DNA from 2 places in the Bacillus sp. Brlt_9 genome. Region 1 is predicted to be linked to the other one. Evidence: a T-box and tRNA genes for the amino acid it is inferred to sense, from the RefSeq annotation. Region 1 holds a T-box; the other holds one or more tRNA genes.
The links. The T-box of region 1 lies ahead of ileS2 (isoleucine--tRNA ligase). A T-box ahead of a tRNA ligase gene usually reads a tRNA of that ligase, here a tRNA-Ile.
Positions count from the first base shown of each region.

Region 2: it encodes a tRNA-Ile, which carries the amino acid that the T-box ahead of ileS2 (isoleucine--tRNA ligase) is inferred to sense. The anticodon was not compared.

Region 1 is NZ_JAYJLO010000002.1:915,407-930,811, forward strand. Features, by position in the region: gene VF726_RS11135 (RNA-binding protein) at 1-619, shown strand, start outside; gene divIVA (septum site-determining protein DivIVA) at 709-1,215, shown strand; T-box leader at 1,267-1,491, shown strand; gene ileS2 (isoleucine--tRNA ligase) at 1,563-4,328, shown strand; gene VF726_RS11150 (molecular chaperone DnaK) at 4,485-4,814, shown strand; gene lspA (lipoprotein signal peptidase LspA) at 4,939-5,397, shown strand; gene VF726_RS11160 (RluA family pseudouridine synthase) at 5,402-6,310, shown strand; gene pyrR (bifunctional pyrimidine operon transcriptional regulator/uracil phosphoribosyltransferase) at 6,514-7,056, shown strand; gene uraA (uracil permease) at 7,203-8,486, shown strand; gene pyrB (aspartate carbamoyltransferase) at 8,635-9,549, shown strand; gene pyrC (dihydroorotase) at 9,533-10,819, shown strand; gene VF726_RS11185 (carbamoyl phosphate synthase small subunit) at 10,816-11,913, shown strand; gene carB (carbamoyl-phosphate synthase large subunit) at 11,898-15,116, shown strand; gene pyrK (dihydroorotate oxidase B electron transfer subunit) at 15,113-15,405, shown strand, end outside.
Region 2 is NZ_JAYJLO010000003.1:625,055-640,459, reverse strand. Features, by position in the region: gene VF726_RS15930 (HAD hydrolase-like protein) at 1-382, shown strand, start outside; gene VF726_RS15925 (hypothetical protein) at 500-724, shown strand; gene VF726_RS15920 (PLP-dependent aminotransferase family protein) at 861-2,048, shown strand; gene VF726_RS15915 (hypothetical protein) at 2,605-2,805, shown strand; gene VF726_RS15910 (hypothetical protein) at 2,918-3,217, shown strand; gene VF726_RS15905 (hypothetical protein) at 3,491-4,000, shown strand; gene VF726_RS15900 (hypothetical protein) at 4,079-4,216, opposite strand; gene VF726_RS15895 (LysM peptidoglycan-binding domain-containing protein) at 4,484-5,752, shown strand; gene VF726_RS15890 (hypothetical protein) at 6,006-6,608, shown strand; gene VF726_RS15885 (hypothetical protein) at 6,830-7,279, shown strand; gene VF726_RS15880 (TerC family protein) at 7,387-8,049, shown strand; tRNA gene VF726_RS15875 (tRNA-Arg) at 8,151-8,224, opposite strand; tRNA gene VF726_RS15870 (tRNA-Asp) at 8,513-8,588, opposite strand; tRNA gene VF726_RS15865 (tRNA-Arg) at 8,967-9,040, opposite strand; tRNA gene VF726_RS15860 (tRNA-Asn) at 9,096-9,167, opposite strand; tRNA gene VF726_RS15855 (tRNA-Asn) at 9,211-9,285, opposite strand; tRNA gene VF726_RS15850 (tRNA-Ser) at 9,293-9,383, opposite strand; tRNA gene VF726_RS15845 (tRNA-Ser) at 9,677-9,769, opposite strand; tRNA gene VF726_RS15840 (tRNA-Ile) at 9,863-9,939, opposite strand; tRNA gene VF726_RS15835 (tRNA-Ile) at 10,022-10,095, opposite strand; gene VF726_RS15830 (hypothetical protein) at 10,225-10,641, opposite strand; gene VF726_RS15825 (hypothetical protein) at 10,679-10,924, opposite strand; gene VF726_RS15820 (hypothetical protein) at 11,409-11,900, shown strand; gene VF726_RS15815 (anti-sigma factor domain-containing protein) at 11,897-13,552, shown strand; gene VF726_RS15810 (RCC1 domain-containing protein) at 13,563-15,405, shown strand, end outside.

The DNA of each region.
Region 1 (15,405 bases):
AGGGGATGTTGCTGTACAGTTTGATGGTGCAACGCCTCATGCAGAGCGTAAAAGAGCACTCATTTATCCGGACTATCTAGTAGTAAATGAAGAGGAATTTCAAGTAGAAGTATTTGAAATTGACTATCCTTCTAAGTTTTATACGCTAGAGCATAGGCAAATATTAGGTACATTTATGTCTCTCGGTTTAACGAGAGAAAAATGTGGTGATATTTTGCTTCAAGAAGATCGTGCCCAAATTGTAGTTGCGAAAGAAGTTGTATCTTATATTGAGATGAACTTACAATCGATAGGGAAAGTGAAGGTTTCCTTATCACCAGTGCAAGGAGAAAAAATTCTACAGATGCAAGAAACGTGGGGAGAGAAATCTGGAACGGTTTCTTCGCTTCGTTTAGATGTTATATTAGCAGAAATGTTACATATATCCAGACAAAAAGTACAACCTTTCATAAAAAATGGTTTAGTAAAAGTCAATTGGAAAACAGTGGAGCAAACCTCTTATGAATGTTATCCAGGAGATGTTTTTTCAGTGAGAGGATATGGACGAAGTAAATTGTTTTCTGTAGAAGGTAGAACAAAGCGCGACAAATGGAGAATTTTGTATGGTATACTAAAATGATTGGTTTTTTAGAAGGAAATCCTCCTATTTTGTCGAAGAAAAGATATAATTGAAAGAGGAAATTTAGATAACTACTTGGAGGTGGCGTTGTGCCGTTAACACCATTAGACATTCATAACAAAGAATTTGGTCGCGGATTCCGTGGCTATGATGAAGATCAAGTAAATGAGTTTCTTGATCAAATTATCAAAGATTATGAATTAGTCATTCGTGAGAAAAAAGCTTTAGAAGAAAAAGTTGCGCAATTAGAAGGGAAATTAGATCATTTCTCTAATATTGAAGATACGTTAAACAAATCTATCGTCGTTGCTCAAGAAGCAGCGGAAGAAGTAAAACGTAATGCGCAAAAAGAAGCAAAATTAATCGTACGTGAAGCTGAAAAGAATGCAGACCGTATTATTAATGAAGCGTTAGTAAAATCAAGAAAAGTTGCTTTTGATATTGAGGAGCTAAAGAAACAAGCGAAAGTATTCCGCACGCGTTTCCGTATGTTACTAGAAACGCAGCTTGAAATGTTAAACAACGATGATTGGGATAAATTAATTGAGTTAGAAGACGAAGTAGACGAGCTGTTGAAAAAAGAAGAAACAGTGTAAGCTTGACGTTTTTCTCATTATTACATATAATTTTAAACAACATATTTATTAAGAAAAACGAAGATAGGGATAAGTACCTTTTTCATACCTTATATAGCGAACTGAGGATGGTGTAAGCTCAGGATAAGGAGATAATGGGAATATCACCCTGGAGTTCCGCGCTGAACAAATAGAGTAAGCGTAGGCGTATATTCGCGTTAAGAATATAAAGAGGATTGTATACATACGTATAGGATCTACTAGGGTGGTACCGCGGGAGACTTTCTCGTCCCTTTTTGGGATGAGAAGGTCTCTTTTTTATTCCGTTTTTTAAGTGTTTCTTTTATACATGTAAGGAGGAATTGAGCATGGAGTACAAAAATACATTACTAATGCCAAAAACAGAGTTCCCAATGCGTGGGAATTTACCAAAACGTGAGCCTGCAATGCAAGAACAGTGGGCTGAAATGAATATTTATGAAAAGGTACAAGAACATACGAAAGGTCGTCCTTTATTTGTACTGCATGATGGACCTCCATATGCGAATGGTGACATTCATATGGGACATGCATTAAATAAAGTGTTAAAAGACTTTATTGTACGTTATAAATCAATGACTGGTTACTGTGCACCATATGTGCCAGGTTGGGATACACACGGTTTACCAATTGAGCAAGCTTTAACAAATAAAGGTGTAAAGCGTAAAGAAATGACAGTTGCTGAGTTCCGTAAGTTATGTGCAGAGTATGCATATGAACAAGTAGAACGTCAACGTGAACAATTTAAGCGTTTAGGTGTACGTGCTGATTGGGATAACCCATACATTACTTTAGAGCCAGCTTATGAAGCACAACAAATTAAAGTGTTTGGTGATATGGCGAAAAAAGGTTATATCTATAAAGGACAAAAACCAGTTTACTGGTCTCCAACGAGTGAATCAGCTTTAGCAGAAGCTGAAATTGAATATCAAGATAAAAAATCAGCATCTATTTACGTAGCATTCCCTGTAAAAGACGGAAAGAACGTATTAGAAGGTGATGAGAAATTCATTATCTGGACAACAACACCTTGGACGTTACCTGCAAACTTAGGTATTTCTGTTCACCCAGAACTTGATTACGCTATTGTAAAAGTAAATAATGAAAAATATATTATTGCTTCTGAACTATTTGAGACAGTTGCAAAAACGTTAGAGTGGGAAAATGCTGAAGTTGTGAAAACAGTAAAAGGTAGCGAACTTGAGTATACAGTTGCAAAACACCCATTCTACGATCGTGATTCATTAGTTATGCTAGGAGATCACGTAACAACAGATGCAGGTACAGGTTGTGTTCATACAGCACCAGGACATGGGGAAGATGACTTCGTTGTTGGTAAAAAGTATGGATTAGAAGTACTTTGCCCAGTTGATGATAAAGGTGTATTAACAAATGAAGCACCTGGATTTGAAGGCTTATTCTATGATAAAGCTAACAAGCCAATTACAGAAAAATTAGAAGAAGTAGGCGCGTTACTGAAATTAACATTCATTACGCATTCATACCCACATGATTGGAGAACGAAAAAACCAATTATTTTCCGTGCGACAGCACAGTGGTTCGCATCTATTGAAGCGTTCCGTAAAGAATTATTAGAAGCTGTTGCGGAAACAAAATGGGTACCAGCATGGGGTGAGACTCGTCTTCATAATATGGTTCGTGACCGTGGTGACTGGTGTATTTCTCGTCAGCGTGCATGGGGTGTGCCAATCCCTGTATTCTATGCAGAGAATGGCGATCCAATCATTACAGATGAAACAATTAACCACGTAGCAGACTTATTCCGTGAGCACGGTTCTAACGTATGGTTCGAGCGTGAAGCGAAAGATCTATTACCAGAAGGATTTACACATACAGGTAGCCCAAATGGAGAATTCCGTAAAGAAACAGATATCATGGATGTATGGTTCGACTCAGGTTCTTCTCACCAAGCGGTATTAGAAGAGCGCAATGATTTACAACGTCCAGCTGATTTATATTTAGAAGGATCTGACCAATATCGTGGTTGGTTTAACTCTTCATTATCAACAGCAGTTGCTGTAACAGGTAAAGCTCCATATAAAGGCGTACTAAGCCATGGTTTCGTATTAGATGGTGAAGGACGTAAAATGAGTAAGTCGATTGGAAACATCGTCGTACCGAAGAAAATTATGGATCAATTAGGCGGAGATATTTTACGTTTATGGGTATCTTCTGTTGACTATCAATCTGACGTGCGTATTTCAGATGATATTTTAAAACAAGTAGCAGAAGTGTATCGTAAAATCCGTAACACATTCCGTTTCTTATTAGGAAACTTAGACGACTTTAAGCCAAGTGAAAATACAGTAGCTGTAGCTGAACTTCGTGAAGTAGATCGTTACATGTTAGTGAAATTAAATGACTTAATTACAAAAGTAAAAGAAGCATATGAGACATACGACTTCGCTGCTGTATATCATGCAATTCATAACTTCTGTACAATTGATTTAAGTTCATTCTACTTAGATTTTGCAAAAGACATTTTATACATTGAAGGTGCAAACCATGAAGATCGTCGTGCAATTCAAACTGTATTATATGATGTTCTTGTTGCGTTGACGAAACTTGTAACACCAATCTTACCGCATACAGCGGATGAAGTATGGCCATACATTCCAGGTGTAACAGAAGAAAGTGTACAATTAACTGATATGCCAGAAGCTGTACAATTAGATGATGCGGAAGCATTAAAAACCAAATGGGATGCATTTATGACATTGCGTGATGACGTATTAAAAGCGTTAGAAGTAGCTCGTAATGAGAAAGTAATCGGTAAGTCATTAAATGCAAGCATTACATTATATCCAACTGCAGAAATGAAAGCTATGTTAGAGTCTATTAATGAAGACTTAAAGCAACTATTCATCGTTTCTGAGTACAAACTTGGTGGCATGATGGAAGAAGCGCCAGCAGATGCACCGAAATATGAGCATACAGCAGTTGTTGTTGCTCAAGCAACTGGTGAAACATGTGAACGTTGTTGGGTAGTTTCAGAAACAATTGGTAAAGATGCTGAACATGAAACATTATGTGAGCGTTGTGCAACAGTTGTTAAAGAAAACTACGTAAAATAATAAAAAACTGACTGTGCGTAAGTGCAGTCAGTTTTTTTATTGACGATATATTGAAATAACTTTCACCCTCTTTCCTATGAAGGAAAAATGTGTGTGAGGTAAGCATAGAAATTTCGGACACACTAATCGTACATTGCAGCTGGGAGGAATGTACACGTGAATGAAATGTATATGGAAATCAAAGAAGAATTGCAATTGATGCGAAAAGAGTTACAAGAGAGGCTAGCTAAAGAGGTCATGCACAAATATGATACAGAGTTTAGCGAAGAGCTTGGATATGAAATTAAGGAAGAGATAAAGAAAAAACTGTTATTACATGATATAAAAGAGGATTTAAAAGATGTAGAACGTGCATTATTCAAAATGGAAATAGATATGTATGGTATTTGTGAAGAAACGGGGAGAGTAATTTCGGTAAAACAAATGAAGACGATGCCGACTGCCCGTACTATACATGAATTTTTCTATGAAAAAGTAAATGTATGAATGTGCACAACGATATTATATTACCTTTTTTTAATTTATTTTATTCTTCTATAAAGGTTCATTGTGAAAAGGTTGCAGCTATGCTAAAATTTTGAGGTACACTGTCTTTGTGGGGGAAATGAAAATGATATATTATGTAATAGCGTTATTTGTCATTGCCATCGATCAAATATCGAAATGGCTAATTGTAAAGAACATGGAATTGGGTACGAGCATTCCGATTATCGATAATGTATTATACATAACATCACATCGAAATAGAGGAGCTGCCTGGGGCATTTTAGAAAATAAAATGTGGTTTTTCTACATTATTACAGTTGTCTTTGTAGTATTTATCGTAATGTATATGAAAAAATACGCAAAAACAGACAAGCTTCTAGGAATTTCATTGGGTCTAATTTTAGGTGGAGCAATTGGTAACTTTATTGATCGTGTATTTAGACAAGAAGTAGTGGATTTCATTCACGTGTATATTTTTTCGTACAACTACCCAGTATTCAATATAGCTGATTCAGCATTATGTATTGGTGTTGTATTAATTATTATTCAAACATTATTAGAAGGCAAGAAAACGAAGGAGTAATTGAATGAGTGAAGTAGTACAAGTAACAGTTGCAGAAGAACAAAAAAGTGAGCGAATTGATAAATTCGTTGCAGAAATAAACGGTGAATGGTCACGTTCACAAGTACAGCAATGGATTAAAGATGATGTTGTAACAGTTAATGGGAAATCGGTAAAAGTAAATTATAAAGTTAAAGAAAATGATGAAATTACAGTAACGATTCCTGATCCGGAAGAGTTAGATATTCAAGCAGAAGATATGAACTTAGAAATTTATTATGAAGATGCAGATGTACTCGTTGTTAATAAGCCGCGTGGTATGGTTGTACATCCAGCACCAGGTCATACAAGTGGTACGCTTGTGAACGGTCTTATGCACCACTGTACAGACTTATCAGGCATTAACGGTGTAATGCGTCCAGGTATCGTGCATCGTATTGATAAAGATACATCAGGTCTATTAATGGTAGCTAAAAATGATATGGCACACGAATCACTTGTAAATCAACTTGTAGCAAAAACAGTAACAAGACGTTACAAAGCGATTGTACACGGTGTTATTCCGCACGATAAGGGAACAATTGATGCTCCGATTGCTCGTGATAAGAAAGAACGCCAAAGTATGACGGTTGATGAAAATGGTAAGCATGCTGTTACGCATTTCCAAGTGTTAGAGCGATTCAAAGATTTCACACTTGTAGAATGTCGCTTAGAAACAGGACGTACACACCAAATTCGTGTTCATATGAAATATATTGGCTATCCACTTGCAGGAGATCCAAAGTATGGACCAAAGAAAACATTAGACATGAATGGACAAGCACTTCACGCAGGTATTTTAGGATTCGACCATCCTCGCACGGGTGAGTATATTCAGTTTGAGGCACCGATTCCAGAAGTGTTTGAAGATGCATTAAATATTTTACGGAAATAGTATTGACAAATCATAAGAAAACTGAGATACTGACAACAGTTAAATAATGATCCTTTAACACAACCCCGTGAGGTTGAGAAGGTAACGGTTTGAAATACATAGGGTATGCTGTACCCTTTTTTCAAAAGTCCTCTCGCACACGCTGAGAGGACTTTTTTTATACCATTACTCTCACGCAAGAAAAAAGCTTGGAGGTGTAGAGCATGCAAGAGAAAGCAGTCGTTTTAGATGACCAAATGATTCGCCGCGCTTTAACACGAATTAGTCATGAAATCGTGGAACGAAATAAAGGTGTCGATAATTGTGTTCTTGTCGGAATTAAAACGCGTGGAATTTTTATTGCACAACGTTTGGCAGAACGAATTGGTCAAATTGAAGGAAAAGAAATGGAAGTTGGAGAGCTAGATATTACGTTATATCGTGATGATCTAACACTACAATCGAAAAATGAAGAACCACTTGTGAAAGGTTCTGATATCCCTGTAGATATTACGAAGAAAAAAGTTATCCTTGTAGATGATGTATTATATACAGGAAGAACAGTTCGAGCAGCAATGGATGCTCTTATGGATTTAGGTAGACCATCACAAATCCAACTGGCGGTTCTTGTTGATAGAGGTCATCGTGAACTACCAATTCGCGCTGATTATGTAGGAAAGAACATTCCAACATCAAGTGAAGAGCGTATCGAAGTTGATTTGCAAGAGACAGATCAACAAGATCGAGTAAGCATATACGATAAGTAAAGCCCTTTTAAATGTAGTCCTGTGAGGCTGCCAAAGGGTCTTGGCTTTCATATGTCAAATTTGGCATACGAAAGTGTAGGACTCTTTGTGCACAGGCACAAAGAGTTTTTTTATTGCAAAGAATGAAACTGAAGGAGGATGTAACAATGGAACAAAAGCCAGTGTTAGACGTTAATGAAGTACCGAAACCGGGAAAATGGTTATTTTTAAGTATACAACATTTGTTCGCGATGTTTGGATCAACAGTGCTTGTTCCGTTTTTAACAGGATTGAATCCGTCAGTAGCATTAATATCAAGTGGATTAGGAACGCTAGCGTTTCTTCTTATAACGAAAGGTCAAGTACCTGCCTATCTAGGATCATCATTCGCCTTTATCGCACCGATAATAACAGCGAAAACAGCAGGTGGACCTGGAGCAGCAATGCTCGGTGGTTTGCTAGCAGGACTTGTGTACATCTTAATCTCACTCGGAATTAAGAAGTCAGGATCAGAGTGGATCATGAAATTACTTCCGCCAATCGTAGTCGGTCCAGTAGTAATGGTAATCGGTTTAGCTTTAGCACATACAGCAGTTAACATGGCGATGAACGGTGCGGATGGCAAATATAGCTTTACACACTTTTCAGTAGCGTTAGTAACGTTAGCAATTACAATTATTTGCTCTATATTCGGAAGAGGGTTTTTCAGTATCATACCAGTGTTACTAGGGATTATCGGCGGATATATCTTCGCTTACTTCCAAGGGCTAGTAGACTTAAAACCGATAGCTGAGGCAAAATGGTTTCTTGTACCAGATTTCACAGTACCATTTGTAACATACACTCCGGAGTTTTCGTGGAAGATTGTACTCCTAATGGTACCAGTTGCACTAGTAACAATTTCAGAGCATATTGGACATCAAATTGTACTTGGAAATGTTATTAAAAGAGATTTAATTGAAAAACCAGGTTTACACCGTTCAATCTTCGGTGATGGAGTAGCGACATTAATCGCGTCACTAATCGGTGGACCGCCGAATACAACGTATGGTGAAAACATCGGTGTGCTAGCAATTACGAGAGCATACAGTGTATACTTATTCATCGGTTCAGCAGTGTTCGCAATTATGTTCGGGTTTATCGGTAAGATTTCTGCACTGATTCATTCGATCCCAACACCGGTTATGGGTGGTGTATCAATCTTACTATTCGGTGTAATCGCATCAAGCGGATTACGCATGATGGTAGATGATAAAACAGACCTAAGTGACAAACGAAACTTAATGATTGCATCAGTAATACTAGTAATCGGTATTGGTGGAGCGGTACTTCACGTAGGAGAATCGTTCCAAGTAGAAGGAATGGCACTAGCAGCAATTATAGGTGTACTATTAAATCTACTACTACCGGAAACGAAACAAATAAAACAATCTAAGCAGATTGCATCATAATAATAACCTTTTAATTCAGTCCTGTGAGACCGGAAAGGGTGGCTTCTTTCTTGCACCCTAGTCTCACATGACTAGGGTATTTTTATGCAAAAGTTGTTATGAAAATACAAAAGTGGTAACATAAAAATCAGAAAGATGAGGGATGACGATGAGCCATTTGTTAACGATGAGTGAATTATCGGAAGTAGAAATTTCAGAAATCCTAAAAGACGCAGAAGATTTCGCGAATGGAAAAGAGAGCAAAACGACAGAGCAAACTTTTGTTGCAAACTTGTTCTTTGAGAATAGTACGAGAACGAGATTTAGCTTTGAAGTTGCTGAGAAGAGATTAGGACTTGAAGTTTTAAACTTTTCAGCTGATGCATCTAGCGTACAAAAAGGAGAAACTTTATACGATACGATAAGAACACTAGAATCAATCGGAACAAAAGCGGTAATCGTCCGCCATGAGCAAGATCGCTACTTCGATGAACTAAAAGATCAGGTAAATATCCCAATCTTAAACGCTGGAGATGGATGTGGAAACCACCCAACGCAGTGCCTACTCGATCTTCTTACAATTAAACAAGAGTTTGGAAGATTTGAAGGATTAAAGATTGCGATAGTAGGAGATGTTCGTCACAGCCGAGTAGCACGTTCTAATGCAGAAGCATTAACGAAACTGGGTGCAACAATTTATTTTGCAAGTCCAGAAGAGTGGAAAGATGAAGACAGCACATTTGGAACATACAAAGCATTAGATGAACTTGTTCCAGAAGTGGATGTAATGATGTTACTTCGTGTACAACATGAGCGTCATGATCATTATGAAACAGACATTATGAAAGAGTATCATGAGAAACACGGATTAACAGTGGAAAGAGAAAAACGTATGAAAGAAGGAAGCATTATTATGCATCCAGCTCCTGTAAACCGAGATGTTGAAATTGCAAGTGAACTTGTTGAGTGTGAGCGTTCACGCATATTTAAACAAATGGAAAATGGAGTTTACGTAAGAATGGCTGTACTAAAACGCGCCTTACCAAATGTATTAGGAGGAATGAAACATGAATTACTTGTTTAAAAATGGTCGTTATATGAATGAAGAAGGAAAAATCGTAGCAACAGATCTTCTCGTACAAGACGGTAAAATCGCTAAGGTAGCAGAAAATATTACGGCAGATAATGCTGAAGTAATCGATGTGAACGGAAAGTTAATCGCACCTGGATTAGTAGATGTACACGTACATCTTCGTGAACCAGGTGGTGAACATAAAGAAACAATTGAAACAGGCACACTAGCAGCGGCAAAAGGTGGATTCACTACAATTTGTGCAATGCCAAATACACGCCCAGTACCAGATTGCAGAGAACATATGGAAGACTTGCAAAATCGTATTAAAGAGAAAGCGCATGTCAACGTACTACCATACGGAGCAATTACAGTACGCCAAGCGGGTTCTGAAATGACAGATTTCGAAACATTAAAAGAACTTGGAGCATTTGCTTTCACTGATGACGGTGTAGGCGTACAAGATGCTAGCATGATGTTAGCAGCTATGAAGCGTGCAGCGAAATTAAATATGGCAGTAGTTGCACACTGTGAAGAGAATACTCTTATTAATAAAGGTTGTGTACATGAAGGGAAGTTTTCTGAGAAACACGGATTAAACGGTATCCCATCAGTATGTGAATCTGTACATATTGCAAGGGATATATTGCTTGCTGAAGCGGCAGATTGTCACTATCACGTATGTCACGTAAGTACGAAAGGCTCTGTACGCGTAATTCGTGATGCAAAGCGCGCTGGAATTAAAGTAACAGCAGAAGTAACACCTCATCACTTAGTGTTATGTGAAGATGATATCCCATCAGCTGATCCTAACTTTAAAATGAACCCACCGCTTCGTGGAAAAGAAGATCACGCAGCACTAATTGAAGGTTTACTAGATGGAACAATCGATATGATTGCAACTGATCATGCACCGCATACAGCGGAAGAGAAAGCGCAAGGAATTGAAAGAGCACCGTTCGGAATTACTGGTTTTGAAACAGCATTCCCACTTCTATACACAAACCTTGTGAAAAAAGGAATTATTACACTAGAACAGTTAATTCAATTCTTAACAGAAAAGCCAGCTGATACATTCGGCTTAGAAGCAGGTCGCCTGAAAGAAGGTAGAACAGCTGATATTACAATCATTGATTTAGAACAAGAAGAAGAGATTGATCCAACAACATTCTTATCAAAAGGAAAAAACACACCATTCGCAGGTTGGAAATGCCAAGGATGGCCGGTAATGACAATCGTTGGTGGTAAGATCGCATGGCAAAAGGAGAGTGCATTAGTATGAAAAGACAACTTATCTTAGAAGATGGAACAGTATTAATTGGAACAGGTTTCGGAGGAGAAATCGAAAAGTCAGGTGAGGTTGTATTTACAACAGGAATGACTGGATATCAAGAAACATTATCTGATCCATCATATTGCGGTCAAATTGTAACATTCACGTACCCATTAATCGGAAACTACGGCATCAACCGTGACGATTTTGAATCGATTCACCCATCTGTAAATGGTTTAATCGTAAACGAAATTTGTGATCACCCATCAAACTTCCGTAATGAAATTTCGTTAAATGACTACTTAAAAGAAAGAAACATTCCAGGATTAGCAGGAATTGATACGAGAAAATTAACGAGAAAAATTCGTCAATACGGTACATTACGCGGACGCCTTTGTAACATGGATGCAGATGTAGAATACATCGTGAGCCAATTAAAAGCGACAGTATTTACAGATCATGTAAAACGCGTATCAACGAAAGATCCATACCCAAGCCCAGGCCGCGGACATCGCGTTGTACTTGTAGACTTCGGTATGAAACATGGTATTTTACGAGAATTAAATAAACGTGACTGTGATGTAATTGTAGTTCCTTACAACACAACAGCAGAAGAGATTTTACGACTTAGCCCAGATGGAATTATGTTAAGTAACGGACCTGGGGATCCAAAAGATGTACCAGAAGCAATTGAAATGTTAAAAGACATTATCGGTAAGGTTCCTTTATTCGGAATTTGCCTAGGACATCAATTGTTCGCGCTAGCATCTGGTGCGAATACAAGTAAATTGAAATTCGGTCACCGTGGTTTAAACCATCCAGTAAAACATCTTGCAACTGGAAAAGTAGCCATTACATCTCAAAACCATGGTTACGCAGTAGAAGAAGAGTCAGTTAAAAATACAGAACTTGAAATTACACATGTCGCTTTAAATGATGGAACAGTAGAAGGTCTTCGTCATACGAAGTTCCCAGCATTTACAGTACAATATCATCCAGAAGCTTCAGCAGGACCAGAAGATGCAAACGATTTATTCGAAGATTTCTTAGCAATGATTGAAAACTTCAAGAAAGAAGGGGAAGAGTTATGCCAAAACGCCTAGACATTAACACAATTTTAGTAATCGGATCAGGACCAATTGTAATTGGGCAAGCAGCGGAGTTTGACTACTCTGGTACACAAGCTTGTCAATCTCTTAGAGAAGAAGGTTACAAAGTAATCCTTGTTAACTCTAACCCAGCAACAATTATGACAGATACTGCAACAGCAGATAAAGTATATATAGAACCATTAACACTAGAATTCGTAAGCCGTATCATTCGTAAAGAACGTCCAGATGCAATCTTACCAACATTAGGTGGTCAAACAGGTTTAAACATGGCTGTTGAACTTGCGAAATCAGGCATACTTGAAGAGTGTGGAGTTGAAATTTTAGGAACAAAATTATCAGCGATTGAGCAAGCGGAAGATCGTGATTTATTCCGTACATTAATGCAGGAATTAAATGAACCAATTCCATCTAGTACAATTATTCATACGCTAGAAGAAGCACATGAATTTGTAAAAGAAATTGGATATCCAGTTATTGTTCGCCCAGCATTTACAATGGGTGGAACAGGTGGCGGAATCTGTAGTAATGAAGAAGAACTAATTGAAATCGTATCAGGTGGATTAAAACATAGTCCAGTAACACAATGTTTATTAGAGAAAAGTATTGCTGGTTGTAAGGAAATTGAATATGAAGTAATGCGTGATTCAAATGATAACGCGATTGTAGTATGTAATATGGAAAATATCGATCCAGTTGGAGTTCACACAGGTGATTCTATCGTTGTAGCACCAAGCCAAACATTAAGTGACCGTGAATACCAAATGTTACGTAACACTTCATTACGAATTATTCGTGCATTAGGAATTGAAGGTGGATGTAACGTTCAGCTTGCACTCGATCCACATAGCTTCCAATACTATGTAATCGAAGTAAACCCGCGTGTAAGTCGTTCATCTGCACTAGCATCTAAAGCAACTGGATACCCAATTGCAAAGCTAGCAGCAAAAATTGCAGTCGGTTTAACGTTAGATGAAATTATAAATCCAGTAACACAAAAAACATACGCTTGTTTCGAACCAGCATTAGACTATGTTGTTTCAAAAATTCCACGCTGGCCATTTGATAAATTTGAATCAGCGAACAGAACACTTGGAACGCAAATGAAAGCAACTGGTGAAGTTATGTCAATCGGACGTAACTTAGAAGAATCATTATTAAAAGCGATTCGTTCTTTAGAGCTTGGTATTTATCACCTAGAATTAGACCACTTAAAAGAACTTGATAAAGAAACAATGAAAAAACGCATTATTAAAGCTGATGATGAGCGACTGTTTATTGTAGCAGAAGCAATTCGTCAAGGTGTAACGAAAGAAGAAATCAACGATTGGTGTGAAATGGACTTCTTCTTCTTACAAAAAGTAGAAAATATCGTAAACATGGAACGCGAAATAAAAGCGAATGTAGGAAATATGGAAGTACTACAAACTGCGAAAGAAATGGGCTTCAGTGACCATTACATCGCTAATGCTTGGAACAAAACAGAGCGTGAAATTTACGATATGCGTAAAGAAAGCAATATAACTCCGGTTTATAAAATGGTAGATACTTGTGCGGCAGAGTTTGAATCTGCAACACCATACTACTACAGCACATATGGTGACGAGAATGAATCGGTTAGAACAGATCGTAAGAGTGTAGTAGTTCTAGGATCTGGTCCGATCCGTATCGGTCAAGGTGTTGAGTTTGACTATGCAACAGTTCACTCAGTGTGGGCAATTAAAGAAGCTGGATATGAGGCAATCATTGTTAATAACAACCCAGAAACAGTTTCAACAGACTTCAGTATTTCTGACAAATTATACTTTGAACCATTAACGATTGAAGATGTAATGCACATTATCGATTTAGAAAAACCAGAAGGTGTTATCGTTCAGTTCGGTGGACAAACGGCAATTAACTTAGCTGCTAAATTAGAAGCTCACGGTGTGAAAATTTTAGGGACATCACTTGAAGATTTAGACCGCGCAGAAGATCGCGATAAGTTTGAAGCAGCGCTAACACAGCTTGGTATCCCGCAACCAGTTGGTAAAACAGCAACGACTGTAGAGCAAGCAGTAGCAATCGCTGACAAAATTGGTTACCCAGTATTAGTAAGACCATCTTACGTACTAGGTGGACGCGCGATGGAAATCGTATATCGTCAAGAAGAACTGTTGCACTACATGAAAAATGCAGTTAAAGTTCACGCTGATCACCCAGTATTAATCGACCGTTACATGGTTGGTAAAGAAATTGAAGTAGATGCAATTTCAGATGGTGAGAATGTATTCATTCCAGGTATTATGGAACATATTGAACGTGCTGGAGTTCACTCTGGTGACTCAATTGGAGTATATCCACCACAAAGCTTATCTGACAAATTAAAAGAACAAATTATTGAACATACAATTGCACTTGGAAAAGGATTAAACATTGTTGGATTACTAAATATCCAGTTTGTAGTATTCGAAGATCAAGTGTATGTAATTGAAGTAAACCCACGTGCGAGCCGTACAGTACCATTCTTAAGTAAAATTACAGGTGTACCAATGGCGAACGTTGCAACGAAAGTTATTTTAGGGCAAGACCTAGTAGAGCAAGGATACGGAACTGGTTATCACCCAGAAGAGAAAGAAGTATATGTAAAAGCTCCGGTATTCTCATTCGCGAAACTACGCTCAGTTGATACAACATTAGGACCTGAAATGAAATCAACAGGGGAAGTAATGGGTAAAGACTTAACGCTTGAAAAAGCATTATATAAAGGATTAGTTGCTTCTGGAATTAACATCCCAACGCACGGATCAGTAATCATTACTGTAGCGGATAAAGATAAAGAAGAGGCAATGGAAATTGCAAAACGTTTCCACGAAATCGGTTATAACTTATTAGCAACAGCTGGAACAGCACAATCGTTAGCAGAACAAAATATCCCAGTACAAGTTGTAAACAAAATTGATTCTGAAGACTACAACTTACTAGATATTATCCGTCAAGGAAAAGCACAGTTTGTAATCAATACGCTAACAAAAGGTAAACAACCAGCGCGTGATGGTTTCCGCATTCGCCGTGAATCAGTAGAAAATGGTGTAGCTTGCTTAACATCACTTGATACAACGAGAGCAATCTTACGAGTATTAGAATCTATGACATTCTCAGCTCATTCAATGAAAGAAATTACGCAAACAAAGCGTCACGAGGTGGTACATGCATGATGCAAAAGCAAAATATGATCGTCGTTAACCAAAAAGAAATCGCAAAAAACATTTACGAATTAGTGCTTCAAGGAACGTTAGTACAGCAAATGAACGAACCAGGGCAGTTTGTACACATTAAGGTAGCAGAGGGCATTGCGCCCCTTCTGCGCCGCCCGATTAGTATTTGTAATGTAGATCAAGAGAAGAACGAATTTACAATGCTATACCGTGCGGAAGGGCAAGGGACAAAAACATTAGCAACTAGAAAACAAGGTGAAATGGTAGACGTGCTAGGACCACTAGGACA
Region 2 (15,405 bases), on a different contig from region 1:
CATACACCCTAATGAAAAAGAACCTTTCGAATATGTACGAGATGTACTAGAAAACAACGAAGTTAACGTTATCGTTACACACAAAGATAAGAAATCCGTTTCTGATTTATTAGCACACTGGAATATGGGTCATTTATTTAGCGAAGTTTTATGTTTAGAAGATGATGATTTTCCTAGAAAACCTGAGAGTGATTCATATGAATACCTACATAAAAAATACAACATAGATTTAGTAGTAGGTGATCGTTCCTTAGACCTTAAGCCAGCTCGTAAATTAGGTATTCCAACTTGCTCTTTCCAGAACGAAAACATAGAGGCGGACTTTTACTTAAATAGTTATAAAGATTTTCAAATAATTACACAGACGATCAAAAATAAATAATCCCATTGAATTTGGGATTATTTATTTTTTTTATAAACTTTCCGTTTTTTAGATATAAAGAAAAAAACTCAAGGAGGTGTAAGCATTTAAAGTTGTATACTTAAATGCTAAACATATATGAAAAACAAAGTACATAATTCTAAACAGATTTTTATGGAAGGTATCCCATACTTAATAGTTACAACTTGGATATATGTTATCATCATCCAAACGGTATTCGATTTAAATTTACAAGATGCAGCAGAAATAGGTTTTCCAATTGGAGCAGTTACATCCTTGTATATCGGTTCTAGAAAAATAAAAAATATTATTTTAGAACGAAAAGAAACAGTAAATTCCTAAAAGTAAAGCAAAATATTCTGCTTTACTTTTTTTCTTTTGTTTATTTTTTTCATCTACTCTAAACCCCTGTACCCTCTTATAGGAAAAGTTTATTTTCTTCAGAAACATATAGTAAAACTGAAAGAGAGGCTTAAAAATGAAACAATCACTATCACACATAAGTATAAATACCGCAGACACAGCGATTGATACGTTCACAAAAGACTTGAAATGTCTTGTTTCAGATCCAGTATCTTTAAGTATCGGTCTTCCAAACGAAACATTAATACCTAAGAAACAGTTAGAAGAAGTTTTTACCTCTATCCTAAATACTAACGAACTCCCCTTTTACCACTATTGTGATGCAAAAGGTATGCCTCAGCTCGTTGAAACAATAGCAAACAATGAAAACACCTCACCTGAACATATCCTAATTACGAGTGGCAACACACAAGGTATTGAGCTTAGTACAAGGCTTTTTATAAACAATAAAGATGTTATAGCAATGGAAGAATACTCATACTCACTCATTCATACGATTTCAAAACAATATCAATCTGATGTAGTTCAAGTTCCACTATCTTTTGATGGCTTAGATACAGATTATCTTGAAGAAGCCTTAAAACAACATAAAATCAAAATGTTATATGTAATCCCAAACTCTCAAAACCCTACAGGAATAACTCTTTCTCTCAAAAAAAGACAAAAACTTATAGAACTAGCATATAAATATGACTTTATGATTATTGAGGATGATCCTTACCGCGATTTATCATTCCACAAGCCCCTTCCCTCTTTATTTGAACTTGATCCCAAAAAAGAAAAAGTAGTGTACCTATACAGTTTTTCTAAAACAATTGCACCTACCCTTAGAACTGGATTCATACTAGCTCACCCATATTTCATTGACAAATTTACTCAATTAAAACAAATTGCCGATTCTTGTACTTCACCTCTACACCAATTGGTTATTAATAAATTGATAAACAGTAATGAATGGTCAACCCATTTGCTAAAAACACAACAGTTTTACGAAGAACGTAAAGAAATTACGAAATCCTTTTTAGCCAAAATGAATAATAAGTACGGCTGGACTTCATATGAGCCTGCTGGTGGAATGTTTTATTGGGTTGATCTACAAAAAGGCGATGCACTAGAATTTCTAAAAACTGCATATGAACAAGGTGTTCTATTTATACCTGGACAAGTCTTTTCACTTGATTTGAAAAAAGCCACAACTTTCAGGCTTTGTTACAGTTATTGTTCAAATTCTGATTTAGAAAAAGCATTCAGTAGACTAGAGAGCAGTTACTCCAACTGGTTGAAAATCCAAAATAAACATTGAAACTAAACTGGTTTTTGTATTTTTTTTGAAATATAATCACCAAAATAGTTTTCAGGGGGAATACAAATGGCAAGTGTCTTATTATTTATTGCAGCAGGAATACTTGTAATGTTATCTATAATCTATGGATTTTCTAAGTTTCTTTCTAATGGTGATACTAAAGTTAAAAATCAGCCTTCAACAAAGGAAAATGTAAATCTTATAAAAGATGAATATACACGTCCGAATAATACAATGCCCACAACCGATTCACGCGTCAATTACAGTAAAAGAACAGTCAGAATCCCAAAGACAGCTAAACCTTACAACACTTCACAAAAATCCAACGGTATCTCTAACAGAAACAACCTTCAAGAAAACAATCCTTACGATGTAGGAATAAATCCATATTTGTTCTCTGAAATTGAAGACAATATTCGTACTGAGCCTAGTACAAATCATCACGAAAGTTGTCACAGAGATGAACCAACACACCATCGATTCGAAAGCGACAACCCTCATTCGCACCTAGGTGGAAACTCATCTACATCAGACTGTAGTTCTAGTGGAAGCAGTTATGACAGCAGTAGTTCAAATAGCAGTTATAGTAGTAGCTCCAGTAGTTATGACAGCGGAAGCTCAAGTAGCAGCTATAGTAGTAGCTCCAGCAGTTATGACAGTGGCAGTTCAAGTAGCAGTTATAGTAGTAGCTCCAGCAGTTATGACAGCGGCAGTTCAAGTAGCAGCAGTAGTTTCGATTAATAGTCACTTCTATTGAAGTGGCTTTTTTATTTCAGTAAAGAGAATTACTTTTTTCTCCCTTTCTTAATAAACAACTTTATAACCATACAAAACACAACGATATAAATTTTAAGGAGTGCTATATTAATATGAAAAATTTAATTAAGAAAGCTGATAAAGAAATTTTAGAGATGTTAGAAGATCAGGAGTTATACGTATTAGACATTGGAAAAGTAAATAGAGGAAGACAAACATTTATTTGCCACTTCATAGGAACAAAGAAGATGTATAAAGTAATAGTGGATCTACAAAAGTATTACACTCAAAATATAGCTTATGACGATCTTATTCAATTGGATGATTGTAACTGTGATGCTTACAGTTTGATGGTGCGCGATGGCCGCTATAACAACGAATATATTCTTAAAGAGAATGGTGGCAAATATTAATACAATGATAAAAATAATAAAACCCTAACTAAAAAGCTAGGGTTTTTCTTATGTCTCATATTCACCTTAACAATGTAAAAAAAGCCGACCAATGAATCATAATCAAAAGTACTTTCAATCTGTTATAACCACATACCCACTATTTTTATTCTTCACAACTACATTTAAAGCGTTTCTGAAATATCACTTGTTATTGCAACATCTTTAAGAGGGTCATATTGTGATAACACGTCGAATATATATTTTAATATGGAATATTAGAGGAGGTATTATATGTCACAATCTACAAAAGGAAAAAATCGCAATTGGTCAGTAGAAGAAGATGAGTTGTTAAAAGAAACCGTATTGGAAGCTATGCGTAATGGCTCTACACAATTAGAAGCATTTAAAATCATAGCAGAGCACACAAATAGAACATCCGGATCAGTCGGATTCAGATGGAATAACACAGTACGCAAAACTGCTAGCAAGGAAATTGAAATAATAAAAAGAGGACAAAAAAGAAATACCAACTCAAAACATAAAAGTAGTAATATTATAAGTGCAGATACCGAGAATACTCCCTCTCCCCTACAAAAGAATAAAAAGAATTCTACAAACAGTGAATTAACGACCATCAACATAACATACCAAGATGTAATTAATTTTTTACATTCTAATCAAGAAAATGATAAAAGTTATAGAGACCTCATAGAAAAGCACAAACTCTTACAAGAAAAATATGACACACTTGAAAAGAACTTCAACGAAGTTAAACGAGTGTTTACCAATATTAATGAATGAAAAAAACAGGATTTCTCCTGTTTTTTTCATTTTGGACCAAGAACCCCTTTTACTTAGCAGCACTGCTGAAAATCTTATCTAATTACTATTATCATTTCCCTCTTCATTACTTCGAACTTGTTCATCTTCAAGCTTAGTTTCTTCTACCAATTCAAGAAGTGCTTTCGCAGCTTTAGTTGCATCAAATTTTCCTATTTCTTTGTATTTGAAATTCATAATACTATCACCTCGGATTATAAGATACGCGAGAATTTTCATCCTTTATCTGAAGATCCTCACAAATGAAATATTATTAGCATATTCGAGTGATGACAATCACGGCATCAATTTTAGGATTTTTTGGTTCCTTTATTACTAATATGACCGTTCTTGTTACAGTTTTGTAAACCTTGTAACGGACTCTTATTCAAATTCATATACCCCTCTTTTATTTCTTCTAATATAATCAATAAAATATTAAAAACATAAAAGAGGTATCGTGAAATGAAGAGAGCATTGATTATAACAGGAACTATCTTAAGTACACTAGCTATAAGTAACAGCGCAGCAGCTGAGACATATTCGGTAATGTCTGGAGATTCATTATGGAAGATTTCACGACAATATAATACAAAGGTACAAGCACTTAAGGAATTAAACAATCTTAAATCAAATCTTATTCATCCAGGACAAAAGTTAACGGTTCGCAGCAATTCAAACCAAACATACATTGTAAAAAAAGGTGACACTCTTGGTAAAATCGCAAAAATGCACAACACATCCATTCAAACCCTACTTCAACAAAATTCAATGATTAAAAACGAAAATCAAATTCAAGTTGGCCAAACAATTAATCTTGCAAAAAACATAATTGAATCATCAAAAAAGACACAACTCAAACACAAAAGTACTGCTTCAACAACTGATTTCTATACAGTAAATAAAGGTGACACACTCGGAAAAATCGCAGAGTTACATAACATTACTTTAAACCACCTAATAAATTTAAACCCAAATATGAATATCTCTCATAAGATCGTGATTGGCCAAAAAGTCAGAGTCAAAGGAAATACTATAAACGTAACAAACAAGAACACTTATGTATTGAACGATAAACTAGAACGACCTGCACCTCAACAAAAAATACGACAAACAACCCTAGAACAAAATACTGTTCAAGTAAAAAATGCTGAAAACAAAAATAACCAAAGTAAGCAAATTCAAGTACAAACTGATACACCTGTAAAAACAATTTCACAGAAACAAACTGTCCCTCAGCAACCCGAAGTATCTGAAGAAACACGCGAACAAGAGAAAGTAAATGTAAAAAAAGAGGTAACACCTGAACCAATCAAAAAAGAAGTTACTAAACAAGAAGTATCTTCCCCTACTACTAATAGTCCAATCGGTGATACTGTACTTGCTGCTGGTTCAAAATATTTAGGAGCTGATTACGAATTCGGAGCAAGTCCATCTCGTACAGATGCCTTTGATTGTTCTTCATTCACTATGAAAGCATATAGCGCAGCAGGAATTTCTTTACCTCGTACTTCAAGAGCACAAGCTAATGTAGGTACACCTGTTTCTCAATCAGAAATGCAAAAAGGAGATTTAATCTTCTTTGATACTGATGGAGATGGAGTTATAAACCACGTAGGAATCTACTCCGGAAACAATCAAATGATCAACGCTGAAACAGGTAAAGGTGTTGCTTATTCTTCACTAAACAACTACTGGCAGCCTCGAATTGTAAAAGTTATGAGAGTTAAATAACCACTTTTAAAAACAACAGTACACTCTACTGTTGTTTTTCTTTTGAAAAGGCAATTTAGAATTAAATGTCTTGCTATGTATAGTATTAAAAAATGTGTCAATAATATAAAAAGAAGGATTGAATCTGCACATTCAATCCCAAAGTCTAGCTTATTTTCGACCAAACTAACACTCATTTACCCATCTACACTTTCTATTTATATTTGTTCCTTTCAGTGTAATTCATTACATTATATGAAAGGAATGGATAAGTATGACCAACCAAAAGGAAAAAATAGTAGCGATTATCCCGCAAAAATGCAAACGAGTATTTGAAGAATTTGTAGAGAAGTATACCGGAATCCAATACAGAAAATTTCATTTAGAAGGCATTAGAAATCCACTAGCATTTATTGCAGGAGCTTGGTGCCTAAAAAGAATTGGTAAAAAACTTCCTCTAGGATTTAATTTAGGTGACATCGATGGTTTTGTTTGTTATTACGATAGATTTATTTTTGTTGAATTTAAAAAGGATACAGAGGCACTGAATAAATGGCAACTTGCTGCGTATCTTCAATTAACAGAACAAACAAAAGGTACCGTATTTATCGTATTTGGAGAAAATTGCAGTCCAACTAGCTATTTAAGAATTGATCAAAATCACCCATACGGTTCTGACGTTTACCCTACCAATTTAGACAATTTCCAAAACATTCTCGATACTTGTTGTACTTTAACAGGTGTAGATTATTTCGATGACCACTCTAAGAAGCAATGGTTTGAAAAGATTATTAAGGCTGATTCTTTAATTAAAAAAGCTGATAAACAATTTAAAGATCTTATGGATACTAGATCCTTATTTGAAAAAGTTAAGTAACACGATATTATATAACCGAAAAAACAGGGGTTTTTCCTGTTTTTTTTATATATGCTTATGACCTCTAAGATGGTTTCTTTCGCAATTTAATTTAATTTAGTAATGCTTTTCAGAAAACCCTTAAGGCATTAATGGTAAAGTAGATTATTTTTTCATTTTTAAAGGCATTTTTTCAATAATCCTTAAAATCTAAGTATATTCACATTTAGGAGGTGATTTACTTGGAAACTGTAACTAGTACAGATGTCATAATTACGAGTGGTATTTCTAGTGGAATTATTACTTTAATCTTAATCTTATCGTCTCTTGCTTATATACTTACCTCACTTGGGTTAATGACTTTAGCAAAAAATGCAGGTATTAAAAATCCTTGGCTTGCTTGGATCCCTATTGCAAACTTATGGATTTGGGGTGAACTAATTAGCGAAAAATTAAACGGCAAAGGTGGCAAAAAAGTTCTATTAATTACCCTTGCTTACGCTGTAACTCAAATCATTCCATTCATTAATATTCTAACTGCAATTGCTTATGCAATCTTCGCTATAATGCTTTCATATTGGTTATTCAAAAAATATACAGAAAAACCAGTACTCCATACTATTCTTTCAATTCTAATTCCTATTTACTCCCCTATTCTTTTATTCGTAATAAGAAACAACGAAGCAAAATAAAAAGAGATATATTCTCTTTTTATTTTAAAAAACACTCAAAAGTTATTTAAATATATATTTTTATAGAATATAATGTGCTCACAATTTCAACTTAGAGGTGAAAATTTTTGGAAATATTCGGCTTATCACTCGTCGTACTATTAAAGTTAATAATGATAGACATCGTTCTAAGTGGTGACAACGCAGTTGTTATCGCAATGGCTGCACGAAATGTACCAAAAGAACAGCAAAAACAAGCAATTTTATGGGGCACAGCGGGTGCAATTATCCTACGTATCCTATTAGCTGGAGTTATTATTTGGCTACTAAAAATACCTTATTTAACAGCTATCGGTGGCGGATTCCTTATCTACATAGCTATTAAGCTGTTAGTTGGCGAAGAAGGTCCTCATAAAGAAGGCGGCGCAACTATTTGGTCTGCTGTTAAAACAATAATAATAGCTGATGCAGTAATGAGTTTTGATAACGTTGTAGCTTTAGCTGGTGTAGCTGAAGGTTCTATGTTTGCAATTATTGCCGGAGTTGCTGTAAGTATTCCTATTATTATTTTCGGAAGTCAAATCATTCTTAAAGGTATGGAACGCTTCCCAATTATTATTTACATCGGATCTGCAATACTAGCTTGGACTGCGGGTAAAATGATTGTTTCTGATCCTCACTTAACAGAACTACTTAAGGACTTCGATTTAATCATTCCAATATTAGTAACTATTGTTTCAATTGGTTTAGGTTACATTCTTCAAAAAAAGAATATGCAATCTAACAAATAAAAAGCAGTGGAATAATCCACCGCTTTTTTTCTTTAATTATTTTTCTAGTTTTAGTAGATATAAAACAAAAAAGTAACCAAATTTTTGGTTACTTTTTTATACGCAGCAAGAGGGACTCGAACCCCCGACTCTCGACTTAGAAGGTCGATGCTCTATCCAGCTGAGCTATTGCCGCAAATGTGGTGGAAGACTATAACCGGCGCTCGAAACTGAGTCTAACTTCGTCCTCCAAAAGACTACGAGGTATGTAACTCTATGTGCCTTAGGGTTACAGTTTTCGCCTATACCCGTCTTTAGCTTTCTTCACACTACCTTACACAGCACACATATAAAGGCGTGAACGGTAGGGCATTTTATAAAATAACTAACGAATTGGATAAATAGGTTGCTATTTTATTATATTTTATTTGTAAAATTTAGCTCTTCTACTGAATTACTAAACATACATAACATTATAATTTAATGGCGGTCCTGACGGGATTTGAACCCGCGATCTACCGCGTGACAGGCGGGTATGTTAACCACTACACCACAGGACCGAGTATTAATATTTTTTATTTCTATTAAGCAACTACGGTAACAGCTAAAGATATTGGTTTGAAATTACAACCGCAAAAACTAAAATTGTCTATAATTGTAAATGCGCCTTTATGTTTGTCCAACATTTCCCTTAAGCCATTACGGATGACAAATCCGCTTAAACACCCTTCGACGGTAGCTACTCCCCCTCGCCCATTACAGGCTAATCACGGGGACGTCTTATTGTAAGAGAATGGCTCCTCCCTCATTTAAAACCCATTTAACCTTACCGTATATATGTTGCCAATAGGTTAGCCAGACAGGATTCGAACCCATATCCACCCAGGATCCCGGATGCGTATTTCCAAGTGGTTATAACGGACTGGCCTATAATAAAACGCAGCAAGAGGGATTCGAACCCCCGACTCTCGACTTAGAAGGTCGATGCTCTATCCAGCTGAGCTATTGCCGCAAGTTAATAAGTCGTACAAAATCCCTATCATATAGATTAGGGATTTTGTACAATACTCCCCCTGCTGGGTTCGAACCAGCGACATCCTGATTAACAGTCAGGCGCTCTACCACTGAGCTAAGAAGGAAAAATTTTAGTAGGTTTGAAGGTTTACTAAAAAGTTTATATTTTGGCTCCGCAAGTAGGATTTGAACCTACGACCTATCGGTTAACAGCCGATTGTTCTACCGCTGAGCTATTGCGGAATAATAATGGCGGAGCAGGAGGGATTCGAACCCTCGCGCCAGTTTCCCGATCTACTCCCTTAGCAGGGGAGCCCCTTGAGCCACTTGGGTACTGCTCCAAAAAATAGATTTAAATATGTGATTTAATCCCCACCAATTAAATCGCTGAGCTTAGTGAATGCGAGATCCTGTTCCACTCCACAGGGCTTCAATGTCTCTACAACATCTTATCCTCGTCTCAGTTGTTCCCAAACAGTAAAACATTCCAGGTTATGGTTTTACTGTTTTCTGTACCAAAACAACATATTTAATTTATGTTAATTCCTAACCTCTAGGTAAGAGATGAAAATAAAAAAGCATTGGCACAGTTTCATCTAATCTCCTGCCTAGAACTCAGGAATAACTATTAAGATGGCGGAGGGAGAGGGATTCGAACCCCCGCGAGCTTTGACACCCCTGTCGGTTTTCAAGACCGATCTCTTCAGCCAGACTTGAGTATCCCCCCACTTTTCACGCGCATTACTGGTACTGACCCAGCCCTTTCATTAGCGTATGTACACTATCTAACGAATGTTCTTCCTTATACTATTGCGCATATTGGTGGACCTTGCAGGATTCGAACCTGCGGCCGGACGGTTATGAGCCGTCTGCTCTAACCAGCTGAGCTAAAGGTCCCTCGTAATTATTGATATATATATTAATTTTAAAAAATAGCAACCCTTTTTCTTTTTTTATTTTCTTTCATTTTAAAAATGAATGGACCTTGTAGGACTCGAACCTACGACCGGACGGTTATGAGCCGTCTGCTCTAACCAGCTGAGCTAAAGGTCCTCGTTGTTTTATCTGTTTATATTATGCACCTTCCTTTTATATATTTTCAACCCCTTTTTTTAAAAAACGTAAAAAAATAAATAAAAACAAAAAAAGAGTCCTATTATTAGGAACTCTTCTTACATTTACTTACTTTAATACAATGTTTTCTCTTTCGCCAACTTCATCCCAAATTGCATCCCAAGATGTTTTTAAAGCACTATATTCAATAGTTTCCTCATTCTCATTTTGCAACTGTAAATATTCAGTATGATTAATCATATGTATGTTATAGTTTTCTTCTAAAGTTCTGAATAAGTTTTCCCATTCGTTTTTAGACGCTACATAAACTAACACTTCTTCTTCGTTTGTTAATAAGGCAATTATTTCATTAACTACACTTTCCTTAGCAGAATCAACTTCATTGTCTGTCAATTTAATAACTTTTGTATGCAATTCTTTAATTTGGTTAACTGCCTTTATTGTAGCTTTTTTTTCAATTTCATTAATAGTTGCATCACTATAATATTCAAGTGCGTGTAAAACTTGTTCTAAAGAGTCTTTCATTTTTTAGCCCTTCTTTCCTATTAATATGGCACTTTCCTTAACATAATATTATTTCAAAGCTTTTTTGTGGCGATTTAATCCATTTAATTATTTCATCATAGACTTCACGACTATTACCTATTTCGCAAAATTCTTTCCTTCCATCATTATGTATTTTATGTTGTGAATCCTTCCAGCTAAACCAGACCTTTACATAAACATCAGCTGGATCACTATCATCTATATTCACATACTTAAAACCCATATCTAATAAATCTTCTCTCAAATCAATTTCTACTCCCATATAATCAAAGTCCTCCATCCATACTTTCTTTTATATTACTATAAAACTACCTTTTTATAATAAAAGAAAAAATTCATACGCAACCTATATTTTAAACGATTCTTATTGATATAGTTTTTCAAATAGTGTGTATGATCAGTATATTTATTTTTTATACAAAAATTTTTAAAATAAAAAAATACTCAATTTAATTTTCAAAATGGTAAATTCACAATTTTTTTGTTTACAATAGGTGTGAAAGCTTATAAAACCAGTTTTTCATTTCACGATGCATCGAGAAATTACCTTGTTTTTTCACTTTCCGACCTCTATTCATTTGTTAGTAGCTAACTTTTTTATGCATAATCATTCACAAGGAAATAATTACCTCTTTTTTATATTTTCGCACTTAATTTTTCCTTATATTTTATATAAAAAATATGTTGATTTTTCACTACAATTAATTGAAAATAGAGGATGTGTTTTAATTAAGGAGGCAGAGTATATGACTAATACATATAACACTGCGACGGATCCACAGGAAAAACAGAATTTGGAGTCTCCAACAAAATTAAATAAGAAAAAAAGTCTTGTCTCAAGATATTTAGTTTCTATTTTCAGGAGAAAGAAAACTCGCATTTTGTTAGAACAGGAGATTTCTAGTAATAAACAAAATAGAAATTTAGAGATAGTCGCATTTTCAAAAGAATTAAAGAAATTTGATGTTTCTTTTTCACATCTTACAGAGAACGAGCCGAAGGATGAGGATGATAGGAATTATGCTATTTCTATTGCTAAATCGATTTCCGATACAGGTTCATTAAAAGAAATTTTGTTAAAAACAAAAAAACTTCCTTGTAATGAACTCATAACCCAATTCGATTATAAGCAATCCTTTATTAGTAAATACGCATCCTATCTAGTTGCAATATCCCTTCTATTGATCGGACCTTACAAAGAATTGCAGAAATATCTAATAGAGGGGTTGAATAAATGAAAGACGGAATAATTGTCGAGTTACAAAAAAGCTCTGTTATAGTTTTAACTTCAAAGGGAGAATTTTTAAGACTTAAGAAGAATCCCCAACTATATTCTGTAGGTGAAGAGGTTTGGTTCGCGCAAAAGGAAATTATGTATGTGAATAAGAAAAAGAAACGTAAATTATTTACTTTTCCTAAGATTGTTATTCAATCTTTTGTCATTACTACCAGTTTATTAATAATTACTGACGGTGCAATCCCCGACCTTATTACAAAAGGTTTTAGTTTCTTAGATGCAGCTTTTACAAATAACCAAAATGGAAACGCCAATCGTAAACTCGCAGCTTTACCTAAAGATGGTGAAACAAACAAAAAAGATAACAACGGCGATACAGCAACAGACACTGAAAACAAACACAGTGGTACTGATGACAATACCTCTACAGAGAGTGAAGATAGAACTAAAGAGAAAATGTTTAGAATTAAAGATGTTAACCCTATAAAGATTTTAAACGAATTAGTTCGCCCAACAGATGAAATCTCTAGCAACAATCTAAAGGATGTTAATAAGAATCTTGAGGATACCACTTCTCAGATTGCAATTAACGTTTCCAGTGATTTATCTGAAAAACAAATTGCTGATCAAAATATTGATACAAATATTAAGCCTGCTCACATTAAACCAAACGATTCTAATCAGGATAAATCTAATTTGAGCGATATTGATAACGATAAAGGCACAGGTAGCAATTCTGGCTCTGAGAACGGTTCTAACAATGATTCCGGCAACAATTCTATAGATGGGTCTGGAAGCGATTCTGGTAGTGGCTCCGACAAGAATTCTATCGATGGGTCTGGTGGTGGCTCTGGAAACGGTATTAAGGACGATGGATATATTGAAGGTCTGGAAACTGGAGATGGAAACGGCATAGGAACTAATAAAGAGTGTCCGAAGACAAGTAATTACAATGCTCGAGATAAGAACAAAGATAAGAACGAGAATTGTAAAGACAAGGAAAAGGACAAGGACAAGGATAAAGACAAAGACAAAGATAAAGACAACAACCAAGGTAACGGCAACAACCAAGACAAAGATAAAGACAAAGACAAAGACAAAGATAAAGATAAAGACAACAACCAAGGTAACGGTAACAACCAAGGTAACGATAAAGACAAAGAAAAAGATAAAGACAACAACCAAGGTAATGACAAGGACAAAGACAAGGACAAAGATAAAGATAACAACCAAGGTAACGGCAATAACCAAGGTAATGACAAAGACAAAGATAAAGATAAAGATAAAGACAACAACCAAGGTAACAGCAACGACCAAGGTAACGGTAACGAGGGGGCAACCTGTGATGAGACTCAAAAAGAATGTTCTTGTAAAAAGAATGGATACTATTATGAGTACGAAGAGATTCTAACCTTTGAGCAAAATGAAAAAGGTGAATGGGTAGAAGTTTACAAGAAGATGAAAATCAAAAAATTCTGTGGTAGTACATCAAACGGTACTTCAAAGTACTCAGCTATGAGTTACCAAACAGCAACACAAAAAAGCTTATCCAACGAGGATAAGCTTTTTTTACATACTTTCTTAAGTAATTTAATTATATATGATATAAACCATAAAATATTTTGGAACGAAAGGGGCGTGATATACAATTAATATTAAAAGAGTGTTTAAATTAATTACATTAAACGTAGCTTCACTATGTTTAATTAACCCTCCCCTTTCCCCTTTATCTAACATAAATAATAATGATTTACCAAATACATTAATCAAAAGCGAATTAATAAATGCACAAGAACTACCTCTTGACGCTGTTCAAATGACAGGAGGTTTAGGATTTACAGCAATATTAAAAGAAGACGGTAGCGTATGGACCTGGGGAAGAAATGATTATGGACAGTTAGGATTAAACGATACTATTGATCGATCTTCTCCTACGAGGTTAAATTCTTCATTATTCAATAATGAAAAAATCAAACAAATCGAGGCGTATTCTATAGGAGTTATCGCCAGAACTGAAAAAGGTAAAATTTATCATTGGGGATACCGTACTCTAAAACCATCACTAATCTATAACGACCCGCTGATAATCGATATAGAGGCATCCGGAAAATCAGACAATGCCCCCTACCCTTCTATGCAAATTGTAACGAATGAAGGAATGGTAAGAAGTTCAGGATCCAATGTATTTTCCGCATTTGGCATTGGTACAAGCAGTTGGTTTAGTGCTCTTGGAAATTGTAAGAACGTCACTACTACGAGTTTTTCCGATTTCTCATATTTCGCATACGAGGATGTTAAAATTGAAAGCTGTGAATCTAACAACTTATATAAAAAGCCTATCGAAGGCTCAATTAAACCTTTAATAAATATCATTGATATTTCAGTTGCACCTAATCGTAGAGGTGTTTTAGGCTTAAAAAAATCTAACGAATTATATGTATGGGGAGAAAACTATTCTGATATTCCAAAGAAACTTCCTGGTGCAGATAAATATCAAATTTCTAAAATCGCAATGTCAAAATACCCCACTTTTTTAAATGATGAAGGCAAACTATATTGTTATCCAAATATTAATCAAGAACCTGTTGAAATTAAATTAGAGGGTTCGAATGAAAAAATAATTGATATAAAAAGCGGAGCTGATTTTTTACTTGTATTAACTTCAAATTCAAAATTATATGGGATCGGTACTAATACATATGGAAACTTAGGACCCAAGATACCAAAAGCAGGAACACCATTTGAAACACCTCTAGCTACATTTACTGGAATAGAAAATGTGAAAAGAATTGGTGCAGGAGCGGAACATTCTATAATCCAATTTAACGACCTCCGATTTGCAACTTTCGGAAGAAATAGCTATGGAGAACTGGCCACTACCGATATAAATTCAAAACATATATTTACAAAAAATGAAAATCTCACAAATGTAACTAACATACAAAGTATTAATTTTTCATCCTTTGCTTCAACAAGTGATAATAAACTTCATTCTTGGGGTGGTAGAGAGATTAAAGAGACTTTAAACAGACCAGGTGATAGAAATATTCCTAAAATCGTAAAAGACTTCTCCGGTCGCGCGACTATTAAAGAACTAAATGGTTCAACACGCGACTACATCCACGGAGGCGTTTTACTTGATAACGGAGAATTTTGGAATTTTGGCGAGAATTGGAAAAGAGGTTTAGGATCTGACGCTCCTTATAATTCAGTGAGTCAGCCTGTAAAAAACTTGAATAGTACTCTTTTAGATAGGAATTTTCATTTTACCTCTGCTTCTCAAGGATATTTCCACGGAATCGCCCTATCACAAGATAACAAGATTTACACCTGGGGATATGACGCTGGTTTAGGAATGTTAGGTATTGGTGAAATATTATATGAAATAAACAACGGTACTAGGGAACCGGGATGGAGATACGCTTTTGAAGAACCTATTCTTCCTAAAAACGAAACGTTTAAAAAGGTTTACTCAGGAGTATACGAAAATCTCATTCTAACTACAG